One region of the Peteryoungia glycinendophytica genome, then DNA from elsewhere that is predicted to be linked to it. Evidence: predicted binding sites of a transcription regulator. Region 1 holds the regulator's gene; the other holds the start of a gene.

Region 1 (7,274 bases):
CTCTGTTGGTCTCGGCAAGACGCACCTTCTCCAGGCGATTGCTAATGCGGCCGTACATAGCCCGCGTGCGCCCCGCGTCGTGTATCTGACGGCCGAATATTTCATGTGGCGTTTCGCCACCGCCATCCGCGATAACGATGCCCTGACGCTGAAAGACTCGCTGCGCAACATCGACCTGCTGATCATCGACGACATGCAGTTCCTGCAGGGTAAGATGATCCAGCACGAGTTCTGCCACCTCCTCAACATGCTGCTCGACAGCGCCAAGCAGGTTGTCGTTGCCGCCGACCGCGCGCCCTGGGAGCTGGAATCGCTTGATCCCCGTGTCCGTTCGCGCCTCCAGGGTGGCGTTGCGATCGAGATGGAAGCGCCTGACTATGAGATGCGCCTCGACATGATGAAGTCCCGTCTGGATGCGGCCCGCAAGGACGATCCGTCGCTCGACATCCCCTCCGATATTCTTGAGCATGTTGCCCGCAACATAACCAGCAGTGGCCGTGATCTCGAAGGCGCCTTCAACCAGCTTCTGTTCCGCCGCTCCTTCGAGCCGAACCTCTCGATCGAACGGGTCGACGAACTGCTGGCCCACCTCGTCGGTGCCGGTGACCAGAAGCGTGTGCGCATCGAAGACATCCAGCGTGTCGTGGCCCGTCACTACAACGTCTCGCGCCAGGAACTCGTCTCCAACCGTCGCACCCGGGTCATCGTCAAGCCGCGTCAGATCGCCATGTATCTGTCGAAGACGCTGACCCCGCGCTCCTTCCCCGAGATCGGCCGCCGCTTCGGCGGACGCGACCACACGACGGTCCTGCATGCCGTGCGCAAGATCGAGGAACTGATCTCCGCCGATCAGAAGCTGTCGCAGGAAATCGAACTGCTGCGTCGCCTGATCAACGAATGAGACACACCAGGCCGGCTCCCAAGCCGGCCTTTTCTTTTGAGCGGTGACCGTGACCCGCGATCCTTCCCTTGCTTTCTACGAGGAGAACGCCGCCCTCTATGCGGCGCGCGACCGGCATCTGCCGGAGCGGCAGTTGAACCGTTTCGTAGAGCGGCTGGCGGCCGGTGCCCGCATCCTCGAACTCGGCTGCGGGGCGGGCGGCGACAGCGCGGAATTGCTTCAACTGGGTTTCGACGTCACCCCTTCGGATGGATCAGCCTCCATGGCTTCGCAGGCCGAGCGCCGGCTCGGGCGACCGGTTCTCGTGCTGCCGTTCCAGGAACTGGCTTATGAGGCGGAGTTCGATGGCATTTGGGCCAATGCCTGCCTGCTGCATGTTCCGAGGGCCGATCTGGCGGATGTGCTCGCCCGCATTGCCAAGGCCCTCCGTCCTCACGGTCGCCTCTATGCCAGCTTCAAGACCGGCGGCGCAGAAGGAACAGACCGCTTCGGACGCTACTACAACAGACCGACGCGGGAAGAACTGGCAAAACTCTGCGAAGCTGCCGGCTTTGTCGGCATCGAAATTGAAACACTCTCGGGCGGCGCCTTCGATGGAGAGCCGACGACCTGGCTCTATCTTCACACTGGCCTGGCCTGAGCCATGGCGATGGGAATGATCTCGGGGCTCGTCTCGGAACAGGCGCTGCCATTGAGGTCGTCCAACCAAGCGTCGGTTTGACACCCACTTCGGTATTCTGCTTCAGCAGGCGAGATCGGCCACCACGGCATTGAGGATCAGCATGCCGGTCGGGGTGCAGCGAAGGCGGGAGTTGCCCAGCCGCTCGATGAAACCCTGCTCCAACAGGAACTGCTCCTTGTCCGGGTCTGGATCGCGACCGGAGAGCTGCTGCCAACGGGCGAGATCGACCCCCTCGCGCAGCCGAAGCCCCATCATCAGCAATTCGTCAGCCTGGGCCTCGTTGTCGAGATCCTCCCGATCGGCGATCCCGTGGCCATCCTGCTCGACGGCGGAAAGCCAGGTTTCCGGATGTTTTTGGGCCGCCGTGGCGATTTTTGTCCGCCCTTGCGTCAGGCGGCCATGCGCGCCAGGGCCGATCCCGGCATAGTCGCCATAACGCCAATAAGTGAGATTGTGCCGGCTCTCGGCGCCGGGCCGCGCATGGTTGGAAACCTCGTAGGCCGGCATGCCCTCGCGCGCGGTAATCTCCTGCGTCGCTTCATAGAGCGTTGCCGCGTGCTCCTCGTCCGGCACGATCAGCTTGCCCGCCTTGTGCAGCCCGTAAAAGGCCGTGCCTTCCTCGATGGTCAGCTGGTAGAGCGACAGATGATCGACGGCATAGGAAATCGCCTCCTTCAGTTCCCGTTCCCACGCTTCCACCGTCTGGTTCGGCCGGGCGTAGATCAGGTCGAAGGACATGCGTGGAAAGATTTCTCGCGCCAGCTTGATGGCTTTCAGCGCATCCGCGACATCATGCAGCCGCCCGAGAAATCTAAGATCCGGATCGTTGAGCGCCTGCACGCCCATCGAAACCCGGTTGACGCCCGCCGCTCGATAGCCGTGAAAGCGGCTCGCCTCGACGCTGGATGGATTGGCCTCCATGGTGATCTCGATGCCGTCGGGCACATGCCAGGTCGCGGCGATGCCGTCGAGAATGGCGCCGACGGTTGTGGGATCCATCAGCGATGGCGTGCCGCCGCCCATAAACACGCTGGTCACCGTCTTCGGCCCCGACAGCGCCCGCATCGTCTTCATCTCGGTGAGGAAAGCGGAGACGAAACGCGCCTGGTCCACAGGCTGGTGGCGCACATGGCTGTTGAAGTCACAATAAGGACACTTGGCCGCGCAGAAGGGCCAATGGACATAGACCCCGAAGCCGGGTTCGCCCGTGTCTGGCAGAAGCGTAAACGACCTGTCGGTCAACGGCTCATGCCTCCAGGCAGGTTTCGACGAAGCGCTTGAAGGCCCGTGCCCGGTGCGACAGCGCTTCCGGGTCGCCGGGCTTCCAGCCGTGTTTCTCGTCCGCCGTCATCTCGCCAAAGGTGCGCGCGTGACCTTCCGGCTGGAAGATCGGGTCATAACCGAAGCCGGCCGTCCCGCGGGGCGCAGATGCAATGACGCCCTCGATCTCGCCGCGGAAGAATTCCGTATGCCCGTCGGGCCAGGCGAGACACAGCACGCTGACGAAGCGGGCAGTTCGCTGAGCCGGCCCCGTCGCGCCCCGCTCGGCAAGTGCCTTTTCGACCTTCTCCATCGCCCAGGGGAAATCACGTGTCCCGTCTTCCCGCTCGGCCCAGTTGGCGGTGTAGACGCCGGGCGCACCATCAAGCGCATCGATCACCAGGCCGCTATCGTCCGAAAGCGCCGGCAGACCCGAGGCCTTGGCAGAGGCCAGCGCCTTAATCGCCGCATTTTCCTCGAACGTCGTGCCCGTCTCGTCGGGCTCGACGAAAGCAAGGTCCTTGGCCGATTTGGCCGAGAAGCCGAAGGGGCCGATCAGGTCGGCGATTTCGGCGATCTTGCCGGCATTGTGGCTGGCAACGACGATGGTGCGGGTGTCGAGCTTGCGCATAGTGAATGTCCTATTCCAGATCCCATAGCCGTGGCTCGGCGCATTCCAGGCTGTTTCCCGCCGGATCGCGGAAATAGATGGATCGCGCACCGTTCGGCCAGGTGACGGTCGATTCCAGGGCGATACCGGCTTTCTTCAGCGTCTCCGCCATGGCGTCGAGATCGTTTCCGGTGACCCGGAAGCAGGCATGGCCCGGCCCCGTGGCGCCGTGTCTCGGCACGTCCAGCGAGCCGGGCGGCAGGGGTTTCAGCGTTTCCACGCTATTGAAGATCAGCAGGATGCCCGATCCGCAACGATAGAAGATGTGTCGATTGCCGTTTCTCCGGATCGTCTGAAGCCCCAGCACCTCGCCATAAAAGGTCTCGGCCTTGTCCAGGTCATCGACGTAGAGTGCGGTCTCGAGAACACCTTCGATCATCCGGCAGCCCTCAGCCGATCGCCTGCTTCTGCAGCGTCACCAGTTCGTCGATGCCGTTGCGGGCCAGACCCAGCAGCGTCAGGAACTCGTCCTGGCTGAACGGCTTGCCTTCGGCAGTCCCCTGGATCTCGACGATGCCACCGGAACCGGTCATGACGAAATTGGCATCGGTCTCGGCCGCCGAGTCCTCCAGGTAATCGAGGTCGATCACCGGCTGGTTGGCGAAGATGCCACAGGAAATGGCCGCGATATGGTCCTTCAGGACCTTCTCCACCTTCACCATGTTGCGCGCTTCCATCCATTTCAGGCAGTCATGCAGCGCAATCCAGGCACCGGTGATCGAGGCCGTGCGCGTGCCGCCATCCGCCTGGATGACGTCGCAGTCGATCGAGATCTGCCGTTCGCCGAGTGCCTCCAGATCGACGACCGCGCGCAGCGACCGGCCGATCAGCCGCTGGATTTCCTGGGTGCGGCCGCTCTGCTTGCCGGAAGAGGCTTCGCGGCGCATGCGTTCGCCCGTGGCCCGCGGCAGCATGCCATATTCCGCCGTCACCCAGCCCTTGCCGGAATTGCGCAGCCACGGTGGCGTCTTGTCTTCCAGGCTCGCCGTGCACAGCACATGCGTATCGCCGAACTTCACCAGGCAGGATCCCTCGGCATGCTTGGAGAAATTGCGCTCGAACGAGACTTTGCGCATTTGATCTGTTTTTCTGCCGGATGGCCGCATCGGTATCTCCTGGGTTGTCACTGCCTTCTAAGGAGGGCGGCTGTCCTTTGCAAAGAAAAAACCGAATGAACGCCCGGCAACTCGGGACTTCCGGCGAATTTGCCCTTTGTCATCGGCATGCGAATGACTATATTCTTCCCATGGAAACAATGAGATCATCACTGCGCTGACAATGGCCGCACCCAAGACGACCATCGCAGATGTTGCCGCATCGCTGGACGACCGATCCAGAGAGGTCTTTCGGCGGATCGTCGAGACCTATCTCGACTCCGGTGATCCGCTCGGCTCGCGCAATCTGTCCCGCCTTCTGCCGATGTCGCTGTCGCCCGCTTCCGTGCGCAACGTGATGAGCGATCTCGAGCATCTGGGCCTGATCTATGCGCCGCACGTCAGCGCGGGACGTCTGCCCACGCAAGCTGGCCTGCGCTTTTTCGTCGATGCCTTCATGCAGGTGGGGGACCTCTCGGAGACCGAGCGAGACAGCATCGAGCGCCAGATCCGTCCGACAAGTCCGGATCAACCGGTCGAGACCATGCTGACCGAGGCGAGCCGCATGCTGTCGGGCCTGTCGCGCGGCGCCGGTCTGGTCATCTCGGCGAAAAACGATCCGGTCCTCAAGCATGTCGAATTCATTCGGCTCGAGCCGACCAAGGCGCTCGCCGTGCTCGTCGGCGAACACAACCAGGTCGAAAACCGCATCATCGACCTGCCCTCGGGCGTCACCGCCTCGCAGTTGACGGAGGCCGCCAACTTCCTCAATGCAAACTTGGCGGGTCAGACACTGCGCGAATTGCGCAGCCAGATCGACAGCATGAAGACGCAGGTCGCCTCGGAACTCGATACCTTGTCCCAGGACCTCGTCAAGCGGGGCCTGGCGGTCTGGTCGGGGGAGGGGGCCGATAAGAACCCCACCCGCCTCATCGTCCGAGGTCGTGCAAACTTGCTCGAAGGTCTGGTCGACCTTGAGGACATCGATCGCCTGCGCCTGCTCTTCGACGACCTCGAGCGCAAGGAAAGCCTGATCGAGATCCTCGATCTTGCCGAAAGTGGCCCGGGTGTGCGCATCTTCATCGGCTCCGAAAACAAGCTCTTCTCGCTGTCGGGCTCGTCTCTCATCGTAGCACCCTATCGCGATGGCGAAGACCGCATCGTCGGCGCCGTCGGTGTGATCGGCCCCACGCGGCTGAATTATTCCCGCATCGTGCCGATGGTCGATTACACCGCCCAGCTCATGGCGCGCCTGTCGCGGACCGGGCGTTAGGCCGAATTGGCCGGCGACCCTTGATTTTTTCACCCCAAACCCTGATATCGGGCACGAAATCGAACCTCGTGTTCGAAAATGCAGAATCATTCGGAGAACGTCATGACCGAAGAAACCAACAAGAACGGACCTGACGCGGACGCCGCAGAGGCTTACGCTACCGAAGCTCAGGAAGATCAGGCAAACGCCGAAGCGACGACCGACGCCGAAGGCGGCGCGGCCGAAGCCCTCGATGCTCTGAAGGCGGAAAATGCCGACCTGCGCGACCGCTTCCTGCGTTTGGCAGCCGACATGGACAACCTGCGCCGTCGCACCGAACGGGAAATCAAGGACGCCAAGTCTTACGCGATGACGGGTTTTGCCCGTGACATGCTGTCGGTCTCCGACAACTTGCGCCGTGCCATCGAAAGCCTGCCGGAAGACGCCCGCGCCGGCGCGGATGCTGCGGTCACAGCGCTCATCGAAGGTGTCGAGATGACCGAGCGCGGCATGCTGGCGACCATGGAACGTCACGGCATTCGCAAGATCGAGCCGGTCGGCCAGAAGTTCGACCCGAACTTCCACCAGGCCATGTTCGAGGTCCCCAATCCCGATGTCGCCAACAACACCGTCGTTCAGGTCGTGCAGGCCGGTTACGCGATCGGCGAACGCGTCCTCCGCCCGGCCATGGTCGGCGTTGCGAAGGGTGGCCCGAAGGCCGAAGCTGCCGCCGAGGATGCTGCCAAGGCCTGAGCAAGGCCTTTACCGCATACGAAAAAAGCGCCTCGAAGGGCGCTTTTTTTATGTCTGCTGTCGGCCGCTCGCAGTCTATGCCGCGTTGGAAGCCTGTTCTTCGTTGAGGAAGGTATAGATCGCCGAGGCGGATTCGGTTGCGCGCAGCTTAGCGACCAGGTCCTGGTCACGCAGCACGCGCGCAATGCGCGACAGCGCCTTCAGGTGATCGGCGCCCGCACCTTCCGGGGCGAGCAGCAAAAAGACGAGATCGACCGGCTGGTCGTCCAGCGCCTCGAAATCGACCGGTGTTTCCAGACGTGCGAAAACGCCGGTGATCTGGGTGACCTTGTTGAGCTTGCCATGCGGGATGGCAATGCCATTGCCGACGCCGGTGGAACCCAGCCGCTCGCGCTGCAGGATAACGTCGAAGATCTCGCGCTCAGGGATGTTGGTCAGCTTGGAAGCCTTAGCCGCGAGTTCCTGAAGCAGTTGCTTCTTCGAATTCACCCTGAGTGTCGGTACGACAGCATCCTGATGCAGCAAATCTGCCAAGGCCATATCAATTTCCTTCATGCGTCTGAGCCGGTGGCGGGCGAACGTTTACGTCCGCCCGCGCCAGTCTCGTCAGCCTTTGATGTTGGCGGAATCGATCCACCCGATATTACCGTCATTCCGACGAT
Region 2 (7,274 bases), 510 kb from region 1:
ATCTGCGCCTTGATCTGGGCGACGCGGCCTTCGATGTCGCTCTTGGAGCCAGCACCATCAACGATGGTGGTGTTTTCCTTGGTGATCGAGATCTTCTTAGCGCGGCCGAGCATGTCGAGCGTAACCGACTCGAGCTTGATGCCAAGGTCTTCCGAGATGACAGTGCCGCCCGACAGGATGGCGATGTCTTCCAGCATGGCCTTGCGGCGGTCGCCGAAGCCCGGAGCCTTGACGGCAGCGATCTTCAGACCGCCGCGCAGCTTGTTGACGACGAGGGTCGCGAGGGCTTCGCCTTCCACGTCTTCAGCGATGATGACGAGCGGCTTGCCGGTCTGAACGACAGCTTCGAGAACCGGCAGCATGGCCTGGAGGTTCGAGAGCTTCTTTTCGTGCAGAAGGATGTAAGCGTCGTCGAGATCGGCGACCATCTTTTCCGGGTTGGTCACGAAGTAGGGCGACAGGTAGCCGCGGTCGAACTGCATGCCTTCGACGACTTCGAGTTCGGTTTCAGCGGTCTTGGCTTCTTCGACGGTGATGACGCCTTCGTTGCCGACCTTCTGCATGGCTTCGGCAATGTCCTTGCCGACCTGCGTGTCGCCGTTGGCCGAGATCGTGCCGACCTGGGCAACTTCTTCCGAAGTCGAGATCTTCTTGGCCTTGGCCTGGAGGTCCTTGACGACTTCAGCAACGGCCAGATCGATGCCGCGCTTCAGGTCCATCGGGTTCATGCCGGCAGCGACGGCCTTGTTGCCTTCGCGAACGATGGCCTGGGCAAGAACGGTTGCGGTCGTGGTGCCGTCACCGGCGATGTCGTTGGTCTTCGAAGCAACTTCGCGGACCATCTGGGCGCCCATGTTCTCGAACTTGTCTTCCAGTTCGATTTCCTTGGCGACCGAAACACCGTCCTTGGTGATGCGCGGAGCGCCGAAGGACTTGTCGATGATGACGTTGCGACCCTTCGGGCCGAGGGTAACCTTCACGGCGTCAGCGAGGATATCGACGCCATGCAGCATCTTTTCGCGCGCGGTGCGGCCAAACTTGATTTCTTTAGCAGCCATGTTCAAAACTCCCGGGCGTCTAGCCCATTGGTGAATTGTTAAAGAGGAAGAGGGGTATCAAGCTGAAATCAGCCGATGATGCCCATGATGTCGGCTTCCTTCATGATCAGCAGGTCGACGCCATCGAGCTTGACCTCGGTACCGGACCACTTGCCGAACAGAACGCGGTCGCCGACCTTCACGTCGAGGGCAACCTGCTTGCCGCTTTCGTCGCGGGCGCCCGGGCCAACAGCGATGACTTCGCCTTCAGCCGGCTTTTCCTTGGCGGTGTCAGGAATGATGATGCCGCCCTTGGTCTTTTCTTCAGACTCGACGCGCTTGACGACAACGCGATCGTGCAGCGGACGGAAATTGGTGCTTGCCATTGTCTAATCCCTCGATCAAATGACACTCGCGACCCCGGAAGGGCATCGCATCGGAATTTGTTAGCACTCGCCCTCGGGGAGTGCCAGCGAGGCTGAGATAAGAACAGGCTCGCGACGAGTCAAGCGCGCTCGTGAAAAAAGGGATGGTGCATGCCGGCGAAATCAACCGACATCCACGGCAGCAAAGTCTTCAGCGTTCCCCTGTCTTCGCCCTCTCTCGCCGAACTTGTTTCAGTCTTTGCCCGTATCGGCTGCCTCTCCTTCGGTGGACCGGCCGCGCAGATCGCGCTGATGCATCGCATCTGCGTCGAGGAAAAACGCTGGATCGACGAGGATCGATATCTCCACGCCTTGAACTACTGCATGCTGTTGCCGGGTCCCGAGGCCCAGCAGCTTGCGACCTATATCGGCTGGCTCCTGCATGGCGTGCGCGGCGGCATCATTGCCGGACTGCTCTTCGTGCTGCCAGGCTTGGCCGTCATCCTTGGCCTGTCGGCCACCTATGCCGTGTACCAGGAAGCAACGCTGGTGGCGGGCCTGTTCTTCGGCCTCAAGGCGGCAGTGCTGGCTATCGTCGTCGAGGCGGTCATCCGCATCGGAAAAAGGGCCCTGAAGACTTCTTTTCACCGGAGCCTTGCTGCCGCAGCCTTTTTCGCGCTGTTCTTCCTGTCTCTGCCGTTCCCGCTCGTCGTGCTGACGGCGGCTCTTGCTGGCTTGATTCATGCGCGAGTTACCAAACCGGCGGCGACCGTGATCATGGTGGAGGGGACGGTGCGCCCGCCCTTGGCTCGCCAGATTGCGGTGTTCGCGTTTTGGATCCTCCTGTGGCTGGTGCCTCTCCCCATCCTCTGGCTGGTGCTCCCTCAGACCGCTTTGCCGGATATACAGGTCTTCTTCTCGAAGATGGCGCTCGTCACCTTCGGCGGCGCCTATGCCGTACTTGCCTATGTCGCCCAGGTCGCTGCCGATCATTATGCGTGGCTGAAGCCCGGCGAAATGCTCGATGGTCTGGCGCTCGCCGAAACGACCCCCGGGCCCCTGGTTCTCGTGCTTTCCTATGTCGGCTTCCTCGCCGGCTTTCGTCAGAGTGGTGCGCTCGATCCGCTCGTCGGTGGGCTCCTCGGCGGCCTCATCGCCGCCTGGGCCACCTTCATTCCCAGTTTCGTCTGGATCTTTGCAGGCGCTCCCTACATCGAGCGCCTGCGCGGCAATCGCTTTTTGAGTGCGGCACTTTCAGCGATCACCGCCGCCGTCGTCGGCGTCATCCTCAATCTTGCCATATGGTTCGCCCTGCATGTCGTCTTCCACACTGTGGAGCCGGCCAGCCTGCTGAGCCTCGGATGGCTGAGGCTGTCGATGCCGCAACCGGTCTGGGCCTCGCTCGACGTTCCGGCGTTGGCGATCGCCGTCCTCTCAGCCGTGATGATCTTTCGCTTCCATTTGGGCGTCGGCAAGACGCTGATCGCAGCCGGGATGCTCGGTCTCGCCGTTCGCTTTCTACTCTAGTCGGCGCAGCAATTTGCCCCGCTCTCGGCCAGACCCCTTGCCTTGCCGCCTATCCTTTGCCATGTCACCGGGCACGAACTTCAAGTCAGGAACCAAGATGGCCCGCAGCATTTCCACCCTCGGCGACGTCACGGACAGCTATGACGTCATCCTCTGCGACGTCTGGGGCGTGCTGCACAACGGCATCGACGCTTTTCCGCTTGCCGGAGAAGCGCTGACGGCGGCGAGAAACAAGGGCCTCACGGTGGTCCTCATCACCAATTCGCCGCGGCCCGCCATCGGCGTCATTCCTCAACTGCGCGCTATCGGTGTGCCGGATACGGCCTATGACCGCATCGTCACGTCCGGCGACGTCACCCGCACCCTGATTGCCGCCGGCCCGAAGAAGGTCTTTCTGCTCGGCCCGGCACGGGACCTGCCCTTGTTCGATGGTCTCGATGTCGAGGTCGTCTCGCAGGAAGAGGCCGACTGCGTCGTCTGCACCGGGTTCTTCGACGACGAGGTCGAGCAGCCGGAAGACTATCGCGACATGCTGACCGATTTCGTCGCCCGCAAGGTGCCGCTGATCTGCGCCAATCCGGATCTCGTCGTTGAGCGCGGCCACCGCATTATTCCCTGTGCCGGTGCCGTTGCCGCCTTTTATACGGCGCTCGGCGGCGAGACCCGCATTGCCGGAAAGCCGCATACGCCGATCTATGAGGCGACACTGGCTGCGGCCCGTGAGGCACGTGGCGATTTCGACAAGTCGCGTGTGCTGGCGATCGGCGACGGCATGCCGACCGACGTCAAGGGCGCCGTCGATGCCGGCCTCGACCTTCTCTATATCTCCGGCGGCATTCATGCTGCGGATTATGCGGTGAACGGCCTGACCGACGAGGGCGCGCTTCATGTCTTCCTCGACCGGGAAAAGGTTGCCCCGCAATACTGGATGCATCGGCTGGCATGAGGCACGGGCAGACATGACGGTTTTCCATCGCAACGAAAAGAGGGAGCCGCTGCCAGCCATTCTGCGCGGCGGCGTGGTCGCCATCGGCAATTTTGATGGCGTTCATCGGGGTCATCAGGCGGTGCTGCGCCGCGCTCTGGAGCGGGCCGAAAGCCTCGGTGTTCCCGCAATGGTGCTGACCTTCGAGCCGCATCCACGCTCTGTCTTCAACCCGGACAAACCCGTCTTCCGCCTGACACCACCATCGCTGCGGGCCCGCATCCTCGAGGCCATGGGCTTCCAGTCCGTAATCGAATATCCCTTCGACCGTGAATTTTCGCAGCGCTCGGCCGAGGATTTCGTCCAGTCGATCCTGGTCGATTGGCTCGGTGCCCGTGAGGTCGTCACCGGCTTCGATTTCCACTTCGGCAAAGGCCGCGAGGGTGGTCCCGCCTTCCTCATGGAAGCCGGCGGTCGCCATGGCTTCGGCGTGACACTGGTCGATGCCTTTCGTGACGAGGGCGGCGAGGTTATCTCCTCCAGCCGCATCCGTGGCCTCCTGGCAGAAGGCGACGTCACCCAGGCGGGAGGGCTCCTCGGCTATCGCTTCACCGTGGAAGCGGAGGTGATGAAGGGCAAGCAGCTTGGTCGCACGCTGGGCTTTCCCACCGCCAACATGCATCTGCAGCCGGAGGCGACGCTGCGGCCCGGAATTTATGCCGTGCGCTTCCGCCGCCCCGACGGCATCATCCGCGACGGCGTCGCAAGCTTCGGCTACCGCCCGACGGTCACCGACAACGGCGATCCCTGGCTTGAAACCTTCGTCTTCGATTTCTCGGGCGACCTCTATGGCGAGATCTGCTCGGTCTCCTTCTTCGGCCATCTGCGCGACGAGTGGAAATTCGATGGCCTCGACCCGCTGGTCGCTCAGATCCGCAAGGACGAGGAAGAGGCAAGGGCGCTTCTGTCGGGTGTCACGGCGATCGGCGAGCTGGATATGAAGATTGCCTTCTGACGGCTGTCGCGCGCCAATACATCTTGACGCCCAGTGCGCACTGCCGCCTAGTGCAGCCAGAAAATTACTCGATACAGCCCGAAAGGCATCTCATGGCTACAACACCGCGCAGACCCGTCAATGCGAGGGATGCAGCAGAAGCGCTCTTCAAGCCGGCGCCAAAGCCAATTGCCCCGGCCGTCGAGCGCCGCGCCCCGCCGCAGGTGAAGGAACTGGTCTCGATCAAGCTCGACAGCGCCGTCATCGAGCATTTCCAGAAGGACGGCCCGGGCTGGCAGGACCGCATCAACGACGCCCTTCGTGCGGTCGTCGAGGCGGAGAGCGGCGAGTAGGAAGCTACGCACGGCGCCTCATCTTGCCCCTTCCTTTCGCCGCGAAAAACCCCTAAAGAACGCGGCCATGACGTATCTTTCGGCGGCCCGGATCATTCGAATTATTGGCCCGGCCCTCCCGGCGGCTTGAAGAGCTGCGGGAAGGTCCGGGTTTTTGGCGTTGGGTTAGAAGCCCGGCGCCCGCTTGCCGCCAATCCATGACACAATTCCGCGACCGACCAGGTCGCCCCATCCGATGGCTGATCCATGACCGATACCCCTGAAAAGATCGACTACTCCAAGACGCTCTATCTGCCCGAGACCGAGTTCCCGATGCGCGCCGGCCTTCCCCAGAAGGAGCCGGAAATGGCGGCGAAGTGGAAGCAGATGGGTCTCTACAAGCGCCTGCGCGCCTCGGCCGCCGGCCGCGAAAAATTCGTCCTGCATGACGGCCCGCCCTATGCCAACGGCAACATCCATATCGGCCATGCGCTGAACAAGGTCTTAAAGGACGTCATCACCCGCTCCTTCCAGATGCGCGGCTTCGATTCGAACTACGTACCCGGCTGGGACTGCCACGGCCTCCCGATCGAGTGGAAGATCGAGGAAAAGTACCGCGAGAAGGGCAAGGACAAGAACGAGGTCCCGGTCAACGAATTCCGCAAGGAATGCCGCGAATTCGCGCAGGGCTGGATCAACATCCAGGCCGAAGAATTCCGCCGCCTCGGCATCGAGGGTGACTTCGACAATCCCTACACCACCATGGCCTTCCATTCGGAAGCCCGCATCGCCGGCGAACTCCTGAAGATCGCCATGTCCGGCCAGCTCTATCGCGGCTCCAAGCCGATCATGTGGTCGGTCGTCGAGCGCACGGCGCTGGCTGAGGCGGAAGTGGAATATGCCGAGGTCGAAAGCGACACGATCTGGGTGAAGTTCCCGGTAGTCGAGGGCGCCGCAGATCTGAAGTCGGCCGCCGTCGTCATCTGGACCACCACCCCCTGGACCATCCCGGGCAATCGCGCGATCTCCTACTCCTCAAAGATCGAATACGGCCTCTATGAGATCACGGAAGCCACCAACGACTTCGGCCCGCAGCCGGGCGAAAAGCTGATCTTCGCCAAGCGCCTTGCCGAAGACGCGGCCACCAAGGCCAAGGTGACCTTCAAGCTCGTTCGTGATGTGACCGCCGCCGAACTCGGCGCCATCACCTGCGCCCATCCGCTCGCAGACCTCGGCTACACCTTCGCCGTCCCCATGCTCGATGGCGACCACGTCACCGATGATGCGGGTACCGGTTTCGTCCACACGGCCCCGTCGCATGGTCGCGAAGACTTTGAAGCCTGGATGGCCAATGTCCGCGCTCTCGAAGCCCGCGGCATCGACACCAAGATCCCGTTTCCCGTCGATGACGCCGGTTTCTACACGGAAGACGCCCCCGGTTTCGGCCCCTCGGCCGAAGGTGGTGCAGCCCGCGTGCTCGACGACAACGGCAAGAAGGGCGACGCCAACAAGCGCGTGATGGACGCTCTCATCAAGGCCAACAACCTCTTTGCCCGTGGCCGCATCAAGCACGAATATCCGCATTCCTGGCGCTCCAAGAAGCCGGTCATCTTCCGCAACACGCCGCAGTGGTTCGTCTATATGGACAAGACGCTGGACGACGGCACGACGCTACGCACACGCGCGCTGTCTGCCATCGACCAGACCCGCTTCGTGCCATCAGGTGGCCAGAACCGCCTGCGCGCCATGATCGAGCAGCGCCCGGACTGGGTGCTCTCGCGTCAGCGCGCCTGGGGCGTGCCGATCTGCGTCTTCGCCGATGCCGAAGGCAATGTGCTGAAGGACGAGAAGGTCAACGCCCGCATCCTCGAAGCTTTCGAGAAGGAAGGGGCAGACGCCTGGTTCGCCGAAGGTGCCAAGGACCGCTTCCTCGCCGGCGAGCACGACGGCGAGAAGTGGCAGATGGTGACCGACATCCTCGACGTCTGGTTCGATTCAGGCTCGACCCACACCTTCACCCTCGAAGACCGCCCCGACCTGAAATGGCCAGCTGACGTCTATCTGGAAGGCTCGGACCAGCATCGCGGCTGGTTC

What was found. Region 1 encodes HrcA, which represses chaperone genes, less so after heat shock. Its sites were predicted from a motif close to GTTAGCACTCNCNNNNNGNGAGTGCTAAC; they were not measured.
Positions count from the first base shown of each region.
Region 2: a site for HrcA is predicted at 1,483-1,511, ahead of groES (co-chaperone GroES). Genes of this name have one in related genera too.

Region 1 is NZ_VFYP01000001.1:329,729-337,002, forward strand. Features, by position in the region: gene dnaA (chromosomal replication initiator protein DnaA) at 1-901, shown strand, start outside; gene FJQ55_RS01650 (class I SAM-dependent methyltransferase) at 951-1,541, shown strand; gene hemW (radical SAM family heme chaperone HemW) at 1,644-2,825, opposite strand; gene rdgB (RdgB/HAM1 family non-canonical purine NTP pyrophosphatase) at 2,830-3,474, opposite strand; gene FJQ55_RS01665 (VOC family protein) at 3,485-3,892, opposite strand; gene rph (ribonuclease PH) at 3,903-4,619, opposite strand; gene hrcA (heat-inducible transcriptional repressor HrcA) at 4,792-5,880, shown strand; gene grpE (nucleotide exchange factor GrpE) at 5,983-6,612, shown strand; gene ptsN (PTS IIA-like nitrogen regulatory protein PtsN) at 6,688-7,152, opposite strand; gene hpf (ribosome hibernation-promoting factor, HPF/YfiA family) at 7,219-7,274, opposite strand, start outside.
Region 2 is NZ_VFYP01000001.1:841,860-849,133, forward strand. Features, by position in the region: gene groL (chaperonin GroEL) at 1-1,058, opposite strand, end outside; gene groES (co-chaperone GroES) at 1,127-1,423, opposite strand; gene chrA (chromate efflux transporter) at 1,574-2,929, shown strand; gene FJQ55_RS04060 (TIGR01459 family HAD-type hydrolase) at 3,027-3,875, shown strand; gene FJQ55_RS04065 (bifunctional riboflavin kinase/FAD synthetase) at 3,889-4,869, shown strand; gene FJQ55_RS04070 (BrnA antitoxin family protein) at 4,962-5,201, shown strand; gene ileS (isoleucine--tRNA ligase) at 5,448-7,274, shown strand, end outside.